DNA from 2 places in the Clostridium sp. LS3 genome. Region 2 is predicted to be linked to the other one. Evidence: a T-box and tRNA genes for the amino acid it is inferred to sense, from the RefSeq annotation. Region 2 holds a T-box; the other holds one or more tRNA genes.
What was found. A T-box is a leader RNA that pairs with one kind of tRNA and senses whether it is charged. The one in region 2 lies ahead of gltX (glutamate--tRNA ligase), so its partner is inferred to be a tRNA-Glu.

Region 1 (6,252 bases), 700 kb from region 2:
AAGAATATGAATTACATTATTATGATGTAGATAGTAATTTAAAATGTTCTATAACAACAATATTAAATATCTTATCTGATATAGGTACGAAACAGTCAGAAGAATTAGGATCAGGAATGGCAGGACTATTAGAAAGTAATATGACTTGGGTATTTTATAATTATAATGTAAAAGTTAATAGATATCCTATGTATGGAGAAAAACTTCTAGTTAAAACGGAGCCAGTTGGATTTAAAAAGTTTTATGCTATAAGAAAGTATGAAATAAAAGATGAAAGTGGAAATTTAGTAGTAGAGGCTAATGCTATATTTTTACTTATTAATTTGGAAAAAAGAAGAACTATGAGAATACCTTCAGAACAATATGAAGTATATGGATTAAAGGGAGACATAGAAGGAGAAGTTAAAATACCTAAGTTAGAAAAGCTTAAAGATGTAATGTATGAAATAAATTTTAGCGTCAGATATACAGACATAGACTTTAATAAACATGTAAATAATACAAAGTATGTAGAGTGGGCTATAGAATCTTTGCCAGAAGATATAGTTAAAAACTATAAGTTAGAAGAAATTAAAGTTACTTTTGAAAAGGAATGTAAATATGGAGAAGAAATTAAGTCATTATCAAGTTTTACAAAGGAAGAGGATGATTCTTTAACTACTATACATAGGATAGAAACCTTAGATAATAAAGAATTAACTAAGTTAATAGCTCATTGGAGAAAATATTAAAAAGGTTAATAAACAGAAAAAATTCTGTTTATTAACCTTTAATTTTATATTAGGAATTTGCAATTGTTTTTGCAACAAAGCATCCTGAGCTCCAAGCCCATTGAAGATTAAAACCTCCGCAATCACCATCTACATCTAGGATTTCACCACAAAAATATAGATTTTCAACTAATATAGATTCTAATGTTTTAGAATTAACATCTTTAGTATCTACTCCACCTATAGTAACTTGAGCTTGATTAAATCCATTAGTATCGGTGCATTTAAACTTCCAATATTTCAATAAATTAATAAGCCTTTTTTTCTCATCCCAAGCTAAATCATAGCAAGGGGAATGTAAATTTAATATATTTGCTTCCTTTAAAAGCGCAGGAATTAATTTTTTATTAACGATTCCAATAAGAGCATCTATAATTGGCCTATGAGAGAACATAGCAAAGTGGCCTTCTATGAAATCCTCAACTTCACTAAGTGATTGATTAGGCATCATATCAACAACTATTTCAACTTTTTTTGTTTTTAGTAATGCCTTTGAAGCATGCCCTGAAAGTTGCAAAATTGGAGGTCCTGATATACCATAATCGGTAAATAGTATTTCTCCAAACTCTTTTCTTACAGGGTTACCATCAACTAGTAATAGTGCATATCCATCAAATTTTACTCCTGTTATTGATTTTAGATAAGGGTTATCTAATTTTAGTTGAACTATCCCAGGAATAGTTTTAATTATAGAGTGGCCAAGAGATTTAGCTAAATTATATCCAGAGCCATCAGAACCAGTTTTAATTGCAGATTTTCCTCCACAGGCTAAAATTAATTTATTACATGTGAATAACTTATTCTCTTCGTTGCTTGTGGATAATTTAAACATTTTCTTCTTGTGGATATCTTTTACTTTGCAGTTTGTGTATAAGGGAATATTCCTATCTTCTAACGCTAATTTTAATATATCTACAACTGATGAAGCTTGTAGTGACTTAGGATACACCTTACCATTTTGTAATTCTATTATTGGAAGACCTAATGATAAAAAGAAATTTTCTGTATCATTTATATTAAAATTAGATAATACATTAGAAAAAAATCCTGTATTTTCACTATGATAAGAAAGGAAAGGGAAAGAAATAGTTCTATTAGATATATTACATCTTCCATTTCCAGTAGTAAGAATTTTTTTGCCTATCCTATCAGTTCCTTCAACTATGGCGACGTCTAAGCCAAAATCTTTAGCTGTAATTGCAGCGACTAATCCAGAAGCACCACCACCAACTATAATTAAATCATGATGTATCATAATTAAAATCTCCTTAAAATAATATAATAAATATAATTTTATCATAGTAATATAACTTATCAAATATGGGATACTAAATTAGAAGGGTAGAATGTATATAAATACTTTAAATATAAGCAGTATATTTTTATTAATATAAAAGTGTCTAAAAAATCAAAATAAGCTAACAAAAGTCTTAAATTACTAGTATGAAAATATAGATAATCAAAGTATTTTAAAAATAAAAAAAAAAGTTGTTAAAAAGTGTTGACACTATATTAAAATTTAGGTATTATAGTTTATGTGCTCGCCGAGCGAATAGCGAGTAACAATAAGCTAAAAACAAACATGGCTCCTTGGTCAAGCGGTCAAGACACCACCCTTTCACGGTGGTAACAGGGGTTCGATTCCCCTAGGAGTCACCATTTATGGAAGCATAGCTCAGCTGGGAGAGCATCTGCCTTACAAGCAGAGGGTCACAGGTTCGATCCCTGTTGTTTCCACCATAATCTGGCTCAGTAGCTCAGTTGGTTAGAGTGCCGGCCTGTCACGCCGGAGGTCGAGGGTTCGAGCCCCTTCTGAGTCGCCACTTTAAAGTGACACAAAATAAATATGGCTCCTTGGTCAAGCGGTCAAGACACCACCCTTTCACGGTGGTAACAGGGGTTCGATTCCCCTAGGAGTCACCATTCATGGAAGCATAGCTCAGCTGGGAGAGCATCTGCCTTACAAGCAGAGGGTCACAGGTTCGATCCCTGTTGTTTCCACCATAATCTGGCTCAGTAGCTCAGTTGGTTAGAGTGCCGGCCTGTCACGCCGGAGGTCGAGGGTTCGAGCCCCTTCTGAGTCGCCACTTTAAAGTGATAAATATATAATAAATGCTGGCATGGCTCAACGGTAGAGCAGCTGACTTGTAATCAGCAGGTTGTAGGTTCGATTCCTATTGCCAGCTCCATTATATGGCTCCTTGGTCAAGCGGTCAAGACACCACCCTTTCACGGTGGTAACAGGGGTTCGATTCCCCTAGGAGTCACCATTCATGGAAGCATAGCTCAGCTGGGAGAGCATCTGCCTTACAAGCAGAGGGTCACAGGTTCGATCCCTGTTGTTTCCACCATAAATTTTGGCTCAGTAGCTCAGTTGGTTAGAGTGCCGGCCTGTCACGCCGGAGGTCGAGGGTTCGAGCCCCTTCTGAGTCGCCACTTTAAGTGATAAGAAATATATAATATGTGCTGGCATGGCTCAACGGTAGAGCAGCTGACTTGTAATCAGCAGGTTGTAGGTTCGATTCCTATTGCCAGCTCCAGAAGCTTTGGAATATTTTCCAAAGCTTTTTGTTTTGCAAAAAAATATTTTTGTAAGATAAATAAAAAATAAAAGAAGATGGGAATAGTAAATTCCTATCTTCTTTTTAAATTTAATTGAATTCTTATGTCTTCAGCGTAAAACTTATATAACTTAAAATTACCAAGTAATCTAGAAGAAATTCTTTCCGTATATGTTTTTCTAATATCAAATAGAGTTAAATTTGTTGATATTAGCATTTTCTTCTTCTTTAATAATTTTTTATTTAATAGATTAAAAAATTCAGTAGCTGAAAAATCAGTTATTTGCTCTGCACCTAAGTCATCTATAATTAATAAATCACAGTTAATTAAAAAATTTTCTAATTCCATATTACCATTAAATCGTATATCCCTTAGGTTTTTAATTAACTCATCTATAGTCCTGTAAACAACTAAATATCCTTCATCAAGAAGCTCCTTAGCTACACAGCAGCTTAAAAAAGTTTTTCCAGTTCCAGAATCACCATAAAATAGTATATTATCATTAGTATTATTAAAATTATGAATAAAATCTCCTTTTAAATATTGAATAATATTTTCAATATTTTTTCTAGGTGTAAATTTATCATCACTTATTTTATGATTAGAAAATAAAGAAATATCAAGAGCATTAAAGTTAATTTCTTTTAAGGTATCTTCTAAATCAGAGTCTTTATAGTATAATTCTATTAACTTTTTCTTATAACAAGAGCACTTGTTAATTCCAATATACCCTTCATCTTTACATTTTGGACATCTATAATAAAGACTTAAATATTCTTGACTATATCCTCTAGAGACTAAAGCTTCACATTTTTTAAATCTTAAATCTGTTATTTCTTCTTTAATTTTCTTTAAAGAATTCTCATCTAAGCCCTTTAATATAGACAAAGATAAATTTAAAGACTTCTTTTGAATTAAATTATCTAGCTGTAAAATCTCAGGATATTTTTCTTCTATTTCTTTTCGTCTATTATTTAAATTTTTTTGTTCCTCAATCTTTATATTTTCATATATTGAAGTTAAATCTTTTTCATATCCTTTAATCATCATTATCCCATCCTAACAGTTTCTTTTCTAAAGAATCATAATCATAGTCACGGCCTTTAAAATTATCAAATCTTAATTTAGGCTTGTTAAAATTATTTGAATTAGAATTAGCATAATTTTTCTTTGAAGATAGATTCTTATAAGAGACCTCTTTTTCTTCGATCTGCTTTAGGCTTCTTAAGTTATCTTTGTTCCAACTTGATAATATTCCATCTATATATTTAAAATCCGCTCTATTTAGCCTTTGAAAACAAATATCACAAGCTTTTTTTATTATATCTAATGAAAAACCATAATTTGTAGTCCATTTTTCTAACATATCTTCCTGAGGCTTCATTATATCTGTATTTCTAATTCCTAAAAATTTAAGTATTTCTCTGTAGGTTCCCCATTTATCTTCTGTTTTTCTTATATAATTTTGTGCATCATCAATAGTTTTTATTTTCATTTCGTTCCATGCTAGTGCTACTTTTTCTATATATCTATGGTTAGTTTTACCCTTAGAAACACAAAATTCAATTATTAGAAGGATTAATTCAGAAGAAAAATTAAAATCTTTTTTCCATCCTATATAAGTTGTAAACTCGCTAGGGGATAGAGGTCTACCCAGTAGTCTTTCTATATCCTTCAACATACCATTATTAGTTTCATCTGAAAGTTCTGCTAATAAGTTAATTTCACTTTTATCAACATTATTATCAGAAGATAGATCTATAAATTCTATATCAAAGTTTCCCATTTTATCAATTGGGATTAGCCTTATAACACCTTCATCATTCCAATAATTAAGTGCATTTATTATATCAGACTCTAATAGATTTAATGATGTAGCTAATATTGACGCATTAACTCCAATTTCACCAGTAAAATTATATTTAAGCATTAAAAGATATACTTTAATAAATTCTCCTCGAGCTTTAGGCATATATTTTTCAATAAATATATTACTTATAGGAGTAAATTTTAAAGGCTTTGATTTAAGCATGAAAGTGCTCATAATTACAACCACCTTTCTAACAGTAATATTGCAATAACATAATTATAACAAAGAGGAGTAATAGGCTCAACAAAACTATAGAATATATAAAAAGAATATTATTTCTAAAACTGGGAAAACTAATAGATGTGTTGCTTAACATTATTAAAATGAAAGGAGATTTTATGGATATAAAAGGAGACTCGATAAAGGTAGCTAAAAAGGCTACATTATCAATATTTGTTATAGGGCTTATTTTAAATATTAGTTTTACTAAGGTAAAGGCTCAAACAGATGAAAGCTTCAGCAATATAAATCTGAACAAGCAAACATATTCTATATCAAATAAAGTATCAAGTGGAAATAATATACTTGATAATCTAATTGTGGCTTTAACAGGAAGAATAAACGGATATGAAGTAAGGTTAGATGATAAGATTATAGGATATACTTCAATAGAGAATGATATTAGTAATATAACAAATTTAGTTTTGGAAAAATATATAAGCGAAAAGAAGATTAAAGGAAGTTCAATAGTATCTTTTCAAATAAATGGAGATATAAAACTACAAGAAAATAAATTTGATGTAGCTTTATTACAAACAAATGAAGAACTGACTAGTGCTATATATGATTTATCAAAAGAAAATTCAAGTAACTTAAAGCTAAGTATAAAATATGTAAATGAAGATAATATAAAAATACAACCTAACACAATAATAATACCAAGTGATTCTATGTATTTAGGAGAAACAAAGGTTGAAGATGGAGAAGTAGGTCTGAAAAAGCAAGTAAAAGAAGTTACATATGAAAATGATAAACTTATAAGCACTAAAATAGTTAAGGAGGAAAAGATAAAAGAAGCAATAAGCAAAAAAGTTTATAGAGGAACTAAAA
Region 2 (6,252 bases):
ATTATTAATTAAAGTAGATTTTCCTACTCCTGATGAACCTATAAAAGCTATTGTTATTCCTTTTTTAATATATTCTTTAACTTTTTCATATCCATTTCCATTTAAACTTGAAGTTACTAATATTTCTATACCTACAGCGACTTCCTCAACTTCTCTAAGTCTTTCATCTATATCTTCGCATAAATCTGACTTAGTCAATATTATAACTGGTATTGCCATACTATCCCATGCTACAGCTATATATCTTTCAAGCCTGTTGATATTAAAATCATTATTTAAGGCCATGCAAATAAATATATAATCAATATTTGCTGCAACAACTTGAGTATCAAACCTACTTCCAGCAATCTTTCTTGAAAAATAACTTTTTCTAGATAAAGCTTTATGAATTATAGCATCTCCATTTTTATTATCTGATCTATCTAATAATACCCAATCTCCTACTACAGGATAATCTAAGATACTATTTGAAGAATATGATAATTTACCAGATACCCTTGCAAATACTTCTCCTTCTTCTGTAAAGACTTTATAAATATCTTTGTATTGTACTGAAATTCTTCCTATATACAAGTTTTCATTATAAATACTTGCTTCCTTAATGTATCCTTCATTTAATCCTAATTCTAGTAAGTTTTTATTATTCATTTTTCCTCCCGAAATATAACTTATTGGGAAGGATATTTAATTTATTGCTATACTGTAGTCACCTTCCCATTAACAACAATATAATTTTTATTACTTCTTACTAAACTCATCATAAAACATCACATCCTTTCAGATAATTAATGGTTAATTTTGTTAAACCACTATAATTATAGTATTACAAAAATAGATTGTTGTATACAAAAAAGCTGAGTTTCCTCAGCTTTTTATTAGTCTCTCTTTATTTGCCAGTAACATCTTTTTGGAGAATAAATTTTTTCTTCCTTTTTAAGTTTATCCATAACTTTTGAAACTTCTTTTTTGTCTATTCCTGTTTTCTCTGCAACTGCAGTCGCATTCATTGCTTCATCATTTTTTTCAAAACATTCAAGTACTACATTATAATTATCCATAAGTTCATCTCCTTTTAATTTTGTTACTATAATTTTACATAATAATATATATCAATTTCAATAATTATTTTTAATTTTTCTATATTATTAAGTAATATTCCTTCTTATATTACTTAAAGCAAACTAGTTAATTCCTTGATTTTAATAATTGCTTATATAGTTTCATGGTATTGCTACTTAATATTACACCTATAGGTTATATCACTTTTGAATTGCTTATTAAATAGATTTCTGCAGCATCAATTCATATTCTAATTGATATAAATATAATAAATAAATTACATCTCAATAATATGCAAAAAGGAGAATTCATTAAGAATTCTCCTTTTCTCATTGTAGGTATCAAAATTTATTTTAATACACTGCCCTAGTTTTTGTATTATAGATTTATAAATGCTTCAAATCTAGCTCTTACTTTGTCTTCACCTAATATTTGCATAATAGTATAAAGATCAGGAGTATTACTTCTATGAGATAGAGCAGCTCTTACAGCTCCAGCCACATCAGAAATCATTCCCTTAAAGGCATCTGGATTTGCTTTATATTCTTTTCTATTAGCACAATATCCAAGCTCTGCTCCAATAACCTTTAAATCTTCAAACCAATTTTCTTGACTTCCTGCATTAAAGTTAAATTTATCTTTATATACTTTTATTACTTCTTTTGCATTTTCTAAGCTTAAAGTCTTTGGAAGTTCAACATTTTCTGATGTTTCTTTATTAAATAATTCATCAAAGAAATAATCAACCTTCCCTCTTACTTCATCCCACTTTGCAAAGTCTTTTCTTGGCTTTGGACCTTCTTTATCTATATTGAAGATTTCTTTTGACATCTTTTCATTTGATGTTACTAAATCATACATTTCTTTATCGTACTCTTTAGCCCAAGCTGTATAATAATCGTAAACTACATCAGCTTTCATTTTACAGATAACTTCTTTGCTTACATCATTTAATTTAACTATATCAAATAAAGCTCCTGATTTACTCATCTTATCTAAAGCAACTTGGAATTCATGATAATCTAAGCTTGGATTTTCAGCTCTCCAATCTTCAAATGTCGAATTTATTATGTTTAATAAATATTCAATTACTGATACCATTGGATATCCAACTTCTTTGTAATATGAAACTGCTGCTTCCGCATCTTTTCTCTTTGATAATTTTCTCTTTGATCCATTATCATTTTTCATTATTGTTGGTATATGTGCATAATTAGGTCTATCTAATCCTAATACATCAAATAATTGAACATGTATAGGTAAAGATGATAGCCATTCTTCTCCTCTAATAACATGAGTAGTTCTCATTAAAGCATCATCTACAGCATGTGCAAAATGATATGTAGGAAGTCCATCTCCCTTTATTATAACTATATCTTGATTATTTTCTGGGAAGCTTATATCTCCCTTTATCAAGTCATGGAACTCTACTCTGTTTTCGATATTTCCAGGTGACTTAAATCTAATTATATAACTTTCACCATTTTTAATTTTTTCTATATATTCTTCTGGACTTAAGTTTCTATCTTTAGCAAATTCTCCATAGTATCCTGGAGTTATTTTAGCTGCAATTTGTTTTTCTCTAAGTTCTGCTAATTCTTCTGGTGCATCGAAAGAAGGATATGCTAAACCTTTTTTAATTAAATCTTTTGCAAAAGCTTTATAGATTTCAGCTCTTTCACTTTGTCTATATGGACCATATTCTCCTTTAGATGTATTATCTCCAGTCATTCCTTCATTAAAATCCATTCCAAAGTTATGCATTGTTTGAATTGTATCTAATATTGCACCTTCTACTTCTCTTTTTTGATCAGTATCTTCTATTCTTAAATAAAAAACACCTTCTGTTTGACTTGCTAATCTTTCATTAATTAATGCTGCGAAAACTCCTCCAATATGTTGGAAACCTGTTGGTGATGGTGCATATCTTGAAACAACAGCACCTTCTTTTAAATTTCTTTTTGGATATTGTGAAGTATAATCTTCTATTGTCTTATCAACATTTGGAAATATTAATTCTGCTAATTTTTCAAAACTCATATTTATCTTCCTTCCGTAGTTTAAAATTTTATATAAATAAAAAAGTCTTCCATCCTAAAAACCTTAGGACGAAAGACAAAATTCCGCGTTACCACCTAAATTGATTAATTAAAAATTAATCCACTCATTCTCTGTAAGGGGAGAATCCCATAAACCTACTTGCAAATATATGCTTTTTCAGTTTATAGCTCAAGAGCTTCTTTCTATAGATTTAACTTCTAGGATTACACCATCCCTAGATCTCTTTAAATTAAATTTCTATATACTCTTCTCTTTCAATGCCATTTATTAATTTGTTACCAGTAACATTATAACTTTACATTTCCCCTTTGTAAATATTTTATACTTTATTCTTTGCTATTTTCTTCTTTCTTATCCTTTTTATCTTTGTTTATCTCACTAACCTCTTTATTAACTTTTCCTACTTCATTTAAAATCCTATTTTCTATACCTCTTATTCCTTTAGTTAATTTACCATATTGCTTATCAACAAAAGAATTTTCATCTCCTGTAAGCTTTAAGTACCCTCTTTCTACTTCTAGTGCTGCTTTAGTTTTACCAAAATCATTTGCATTTCTTAATTTATGTTTAGCTGCTATTAACTTCTTTAGGCTGTCTTCAATTATTATTCCATCAATATTTTCATTAAAGTTCATTTTGTTTTTAGAATTAATAATTTCATCCTTTTTACTTTTTTCTTCTAGCTTATGTTGTTTCTCTAAGGCCTCTTTTTCTTTTTCTATTAATCTCATTTGTTGTATTTCTGCTTCTATTTCAGCAATTTTTTTATTTAGTTCTTCAAGCTTCATTCTTTTTTCTTTAGGGTCCATTTCAGTTTCTTGAAGCTCTCTTTTTTGTTCTTTAAAATCTTCTTTTAGTCTCTGTAAGTTTTTTATTATTTGATTTGAGGATTTTTCTATAGTGATACTTTTTCCATCCTCTAATTTTTCTTTCTTTTGATTTTCTGAAGCTTCTTTAAGCTTATTATATATTGGATTGTTCCAATTATTTAGTCTTTGAATTTGCATAAAATCTCCCCCTTAGCTTTAATTATACTATCGTTTCAATTTGGAAGTTCTTTACCATTTCATATAGTTAATAATCTTATAAATAACTTTCTAAGACTCATATTCAGATTTAAAGCTTACTACATTGAATATAAAGCAATTAATTTGGGTTATAATCATAGTATACAGAGAAATATATTAATAAAATTCTTATTTATAATATATTAAAATAACACTTGGAGAATTTAATTATGAAAAAATTTTTATTAGTTCTAATGTTTATAATCTTATCAATTTTATCAGGATTTTTAATAAATAAATTCTTAAATAATAATTATAATATAATAAATGAAGATTCTAACAATGAGTCAAATCCTTATTCTATACCTGAAAAAAATCCATTATCAAATAGAGAAAAAGCTTCTAATTTACTTAAAACAATGTCCTTAGAAGAGAAAGTTGGACAAATGTTTTTCGTTAGATGTAGAAAAGATAGTGCATTAGAAGATTTAAAAAAATATTATATTGGTGGATATATTTTATTTGATGCTAACATAAATAACGAAACAAAAGAATCTTTAACTAATACTATAAAAGAATATCAAAATTCATCTAAAATAAAGCTACTTATTGGAATAGACGAGGAAGGTGGAATAGTTAATAGATTAAGCAGATACTCTGAGTTTAGAGCTATTCCCTTCTATTCTCCTCAGGATTTATATAATGAAGGAGGATACCCTTTAATAATTAGTGACACAAAAGAAAAAGCCACTTTACTAAAAAGTTTAGGAATCAACGTTAATCTAGCTCCTGTTTGTGATGTATCTATAAATCCAGATGATTATATTTATCCAAGAACCTTTGGTAAAAATGCATTAGAAACATCTCAATATACAAAAACAGTAGTTAGTACTATGAAAGAAAATAAAATAGGTTCTACTTTAAAGCATTTTCCTGGTTACGGTAATAATATAGATACTCATACAGGTATATCTATTGACGAAAGAAGCTATGATACATTCAAAAATTCTGATTTTCTACCATTTGAAGCAGGCATAGAAGCAGGATCTGAAAGTATATTAGTTTCTCATAATATAGTAAAATCTATGGATGAAAATCTTCCAGCATCTCTTTCACCTAATGTTCATAAAATTATTAGAAATGAATTGAATTATGATGGAATTATTATGACTGATGATTTACAAATGGATGCTATAAAGGAGTATATAGGAGATTCTACTTCGGCAGTACTTGCAATAACTGCTGGCAATGATTTAATAATTGCATCAGATTTTCATATTCAAATTCCCTCTGTATTAGAAGCTTTAAAAAATGGAGTAATTACAGAAGATCGTATAAATGAATCTGTATTAAGAATTCTTAATTGGAAATTTGATTTAGGAATACTTTAAACAAAATAAAGGAGTTCTATAAAAATAATAGAAAGATTATTTTTATAGAACTCCTTTTTATAATTTACTTATTTTATTCTTCTTTATTTTCCTTTACTGTTAAAATAGTTGTATTCATACCACTTTAATTTTTTATCAATCCTTCTATTCTTCCAATATTTATAATCTTTATCTTCTATCGTTCCTTGCTTATATCCTTCTGTTATAGAATCATATGCATCTTGTGATAATGTAATAAGATACCATACGTCTATTTCATTATTTGAATTCATAATTTCCATATTCTTTTTTGCTATATAATTATCTATATTAAAATAATTTAAACATAAATACATAGATAACCCAACAATAGATATTGGTTTAAACAAACTTTTTTTGCTCCATATAAATATCATTAATATTATTAACACTAGACATAAAAACACTGTAAAAACTTGCACTAAAATTCTTAATCTAGTGTAACCAAATGCTTCTATATATAAATTCATTTTGTATATAGCTGAAGCTCCCATGTTTATAGTTAACAATGTTATTATGCTATATAAAGAATTTAAAGATTTTTTCATAATACTACTGTTAGTAGATGTTTTAAAAATCATTAATGTTATTATAGCTAAATTTATTATTACTAAAGTACCTAATTGAAAGAAACCTTTTCTTGCATAATTTGCAAAGTCAAATCCATTTGGCAACTCCTTATTTAAATATAAATAAGAAATTTGTATTTTAGTAAA

Region 1: it has a tRNA-Glu gene. The T-box ahead of gltX (glutamate--tRNA ligase) is inferred to sense a tRNA for this amino acid. The anticodon was not compared.

The regions. Positions count from the first base shown of each region.
Region 1 covers NZ_CM143921.1:3,931,519-3,937,770, reverse strand. The annotation lists gene ACZJV1_RS18590 (acyl-[acyl-carrier-protein] thioesterase) at 1-731, shown strand, start outside; gene ACZJV1_RS18585 (BaiN/RdsA family NAD(P)/FAD-dependent oxidoreductase) at 781-2,025, opposite strand; tRNA gene ACZJV1_RS18580 (tRNA-Glu) at 2,355-2,429, shown strand; tRNA gene ACZJV1_RS18575 (tRNA-Val) at 2,435-2,510, shown strand; tRNA gene ACZJV1_RS18570 (tRNA-Asp) at 2,517-2,593, shown strand; tRNA gene ACZJV1_RS18565 (tRNA-Glu) at 2,619-2,693, shown strand; tRNA gene ACZJV1_RS18560 (tRNA-Val) at 2,699-2,774, shown strand; tRNA gene ACZJV1_RS18555 (tRNA-Asp) at 2,781-2,857, shown strand; tRNA gene ACZJV1_RS18550 (tRNA-Thr) at 2,885-2,959, shown strand; tRNA gene ACZJV1_RS18545 (tRNA-Glu) at 2,966-3,040, shown strand; tRNA gene ACZJV1_RS18540 (tRNA-Val) at 3,046-3,121, shown strand; tRNA gene ACZJV1_RS18535 (tRNA-Asp) at 3,130-3,206, shown strand; tRNA gene ACZJV1_RS18530 (tRNA-Thr) at 3,236-3,310, shown strand; gene ACZJV1_RS18525 (ATP-binding protein) at 3,405-4,379, opposite strand; gene ACZJV1_RS18520 (DnaD domain protein) at 4,372-5,376, opposite strand; gene ACZJV1_RS18515 (peptidoglycan DD-metalloendopeptidase family protein) at 5,541-6,252, shown strand, end outside.
Region 2 covers NZ_CM143921.1:3,230,237-3,236,488, forward strand. The annotation lists gene rsgA (ribosome small subunit-dependent GTPase A) at 1-648, opposite strand, end outside; gene ACZJV1_RS15225 (MarR family transcriptional regulator) at 876-1,058, opposite strand; gene gltX (glutamate--tRNA ligase) at 1,438-3,099, opposite strand; T-box leader at 3,161-3,387, opposite strand; gene ACZJV1_RS15235 (hypothetical protein) at 3,447-4,127, opposite strand; gene ACZJV1_RS15240 (glycoside hydrolase family 3 protein) at 4,358-5,518, shown strand; gene ACZJV1_RS15245 (DUF4153 domain-containing protein) at 5,602-6,252, opposite strand, start outside.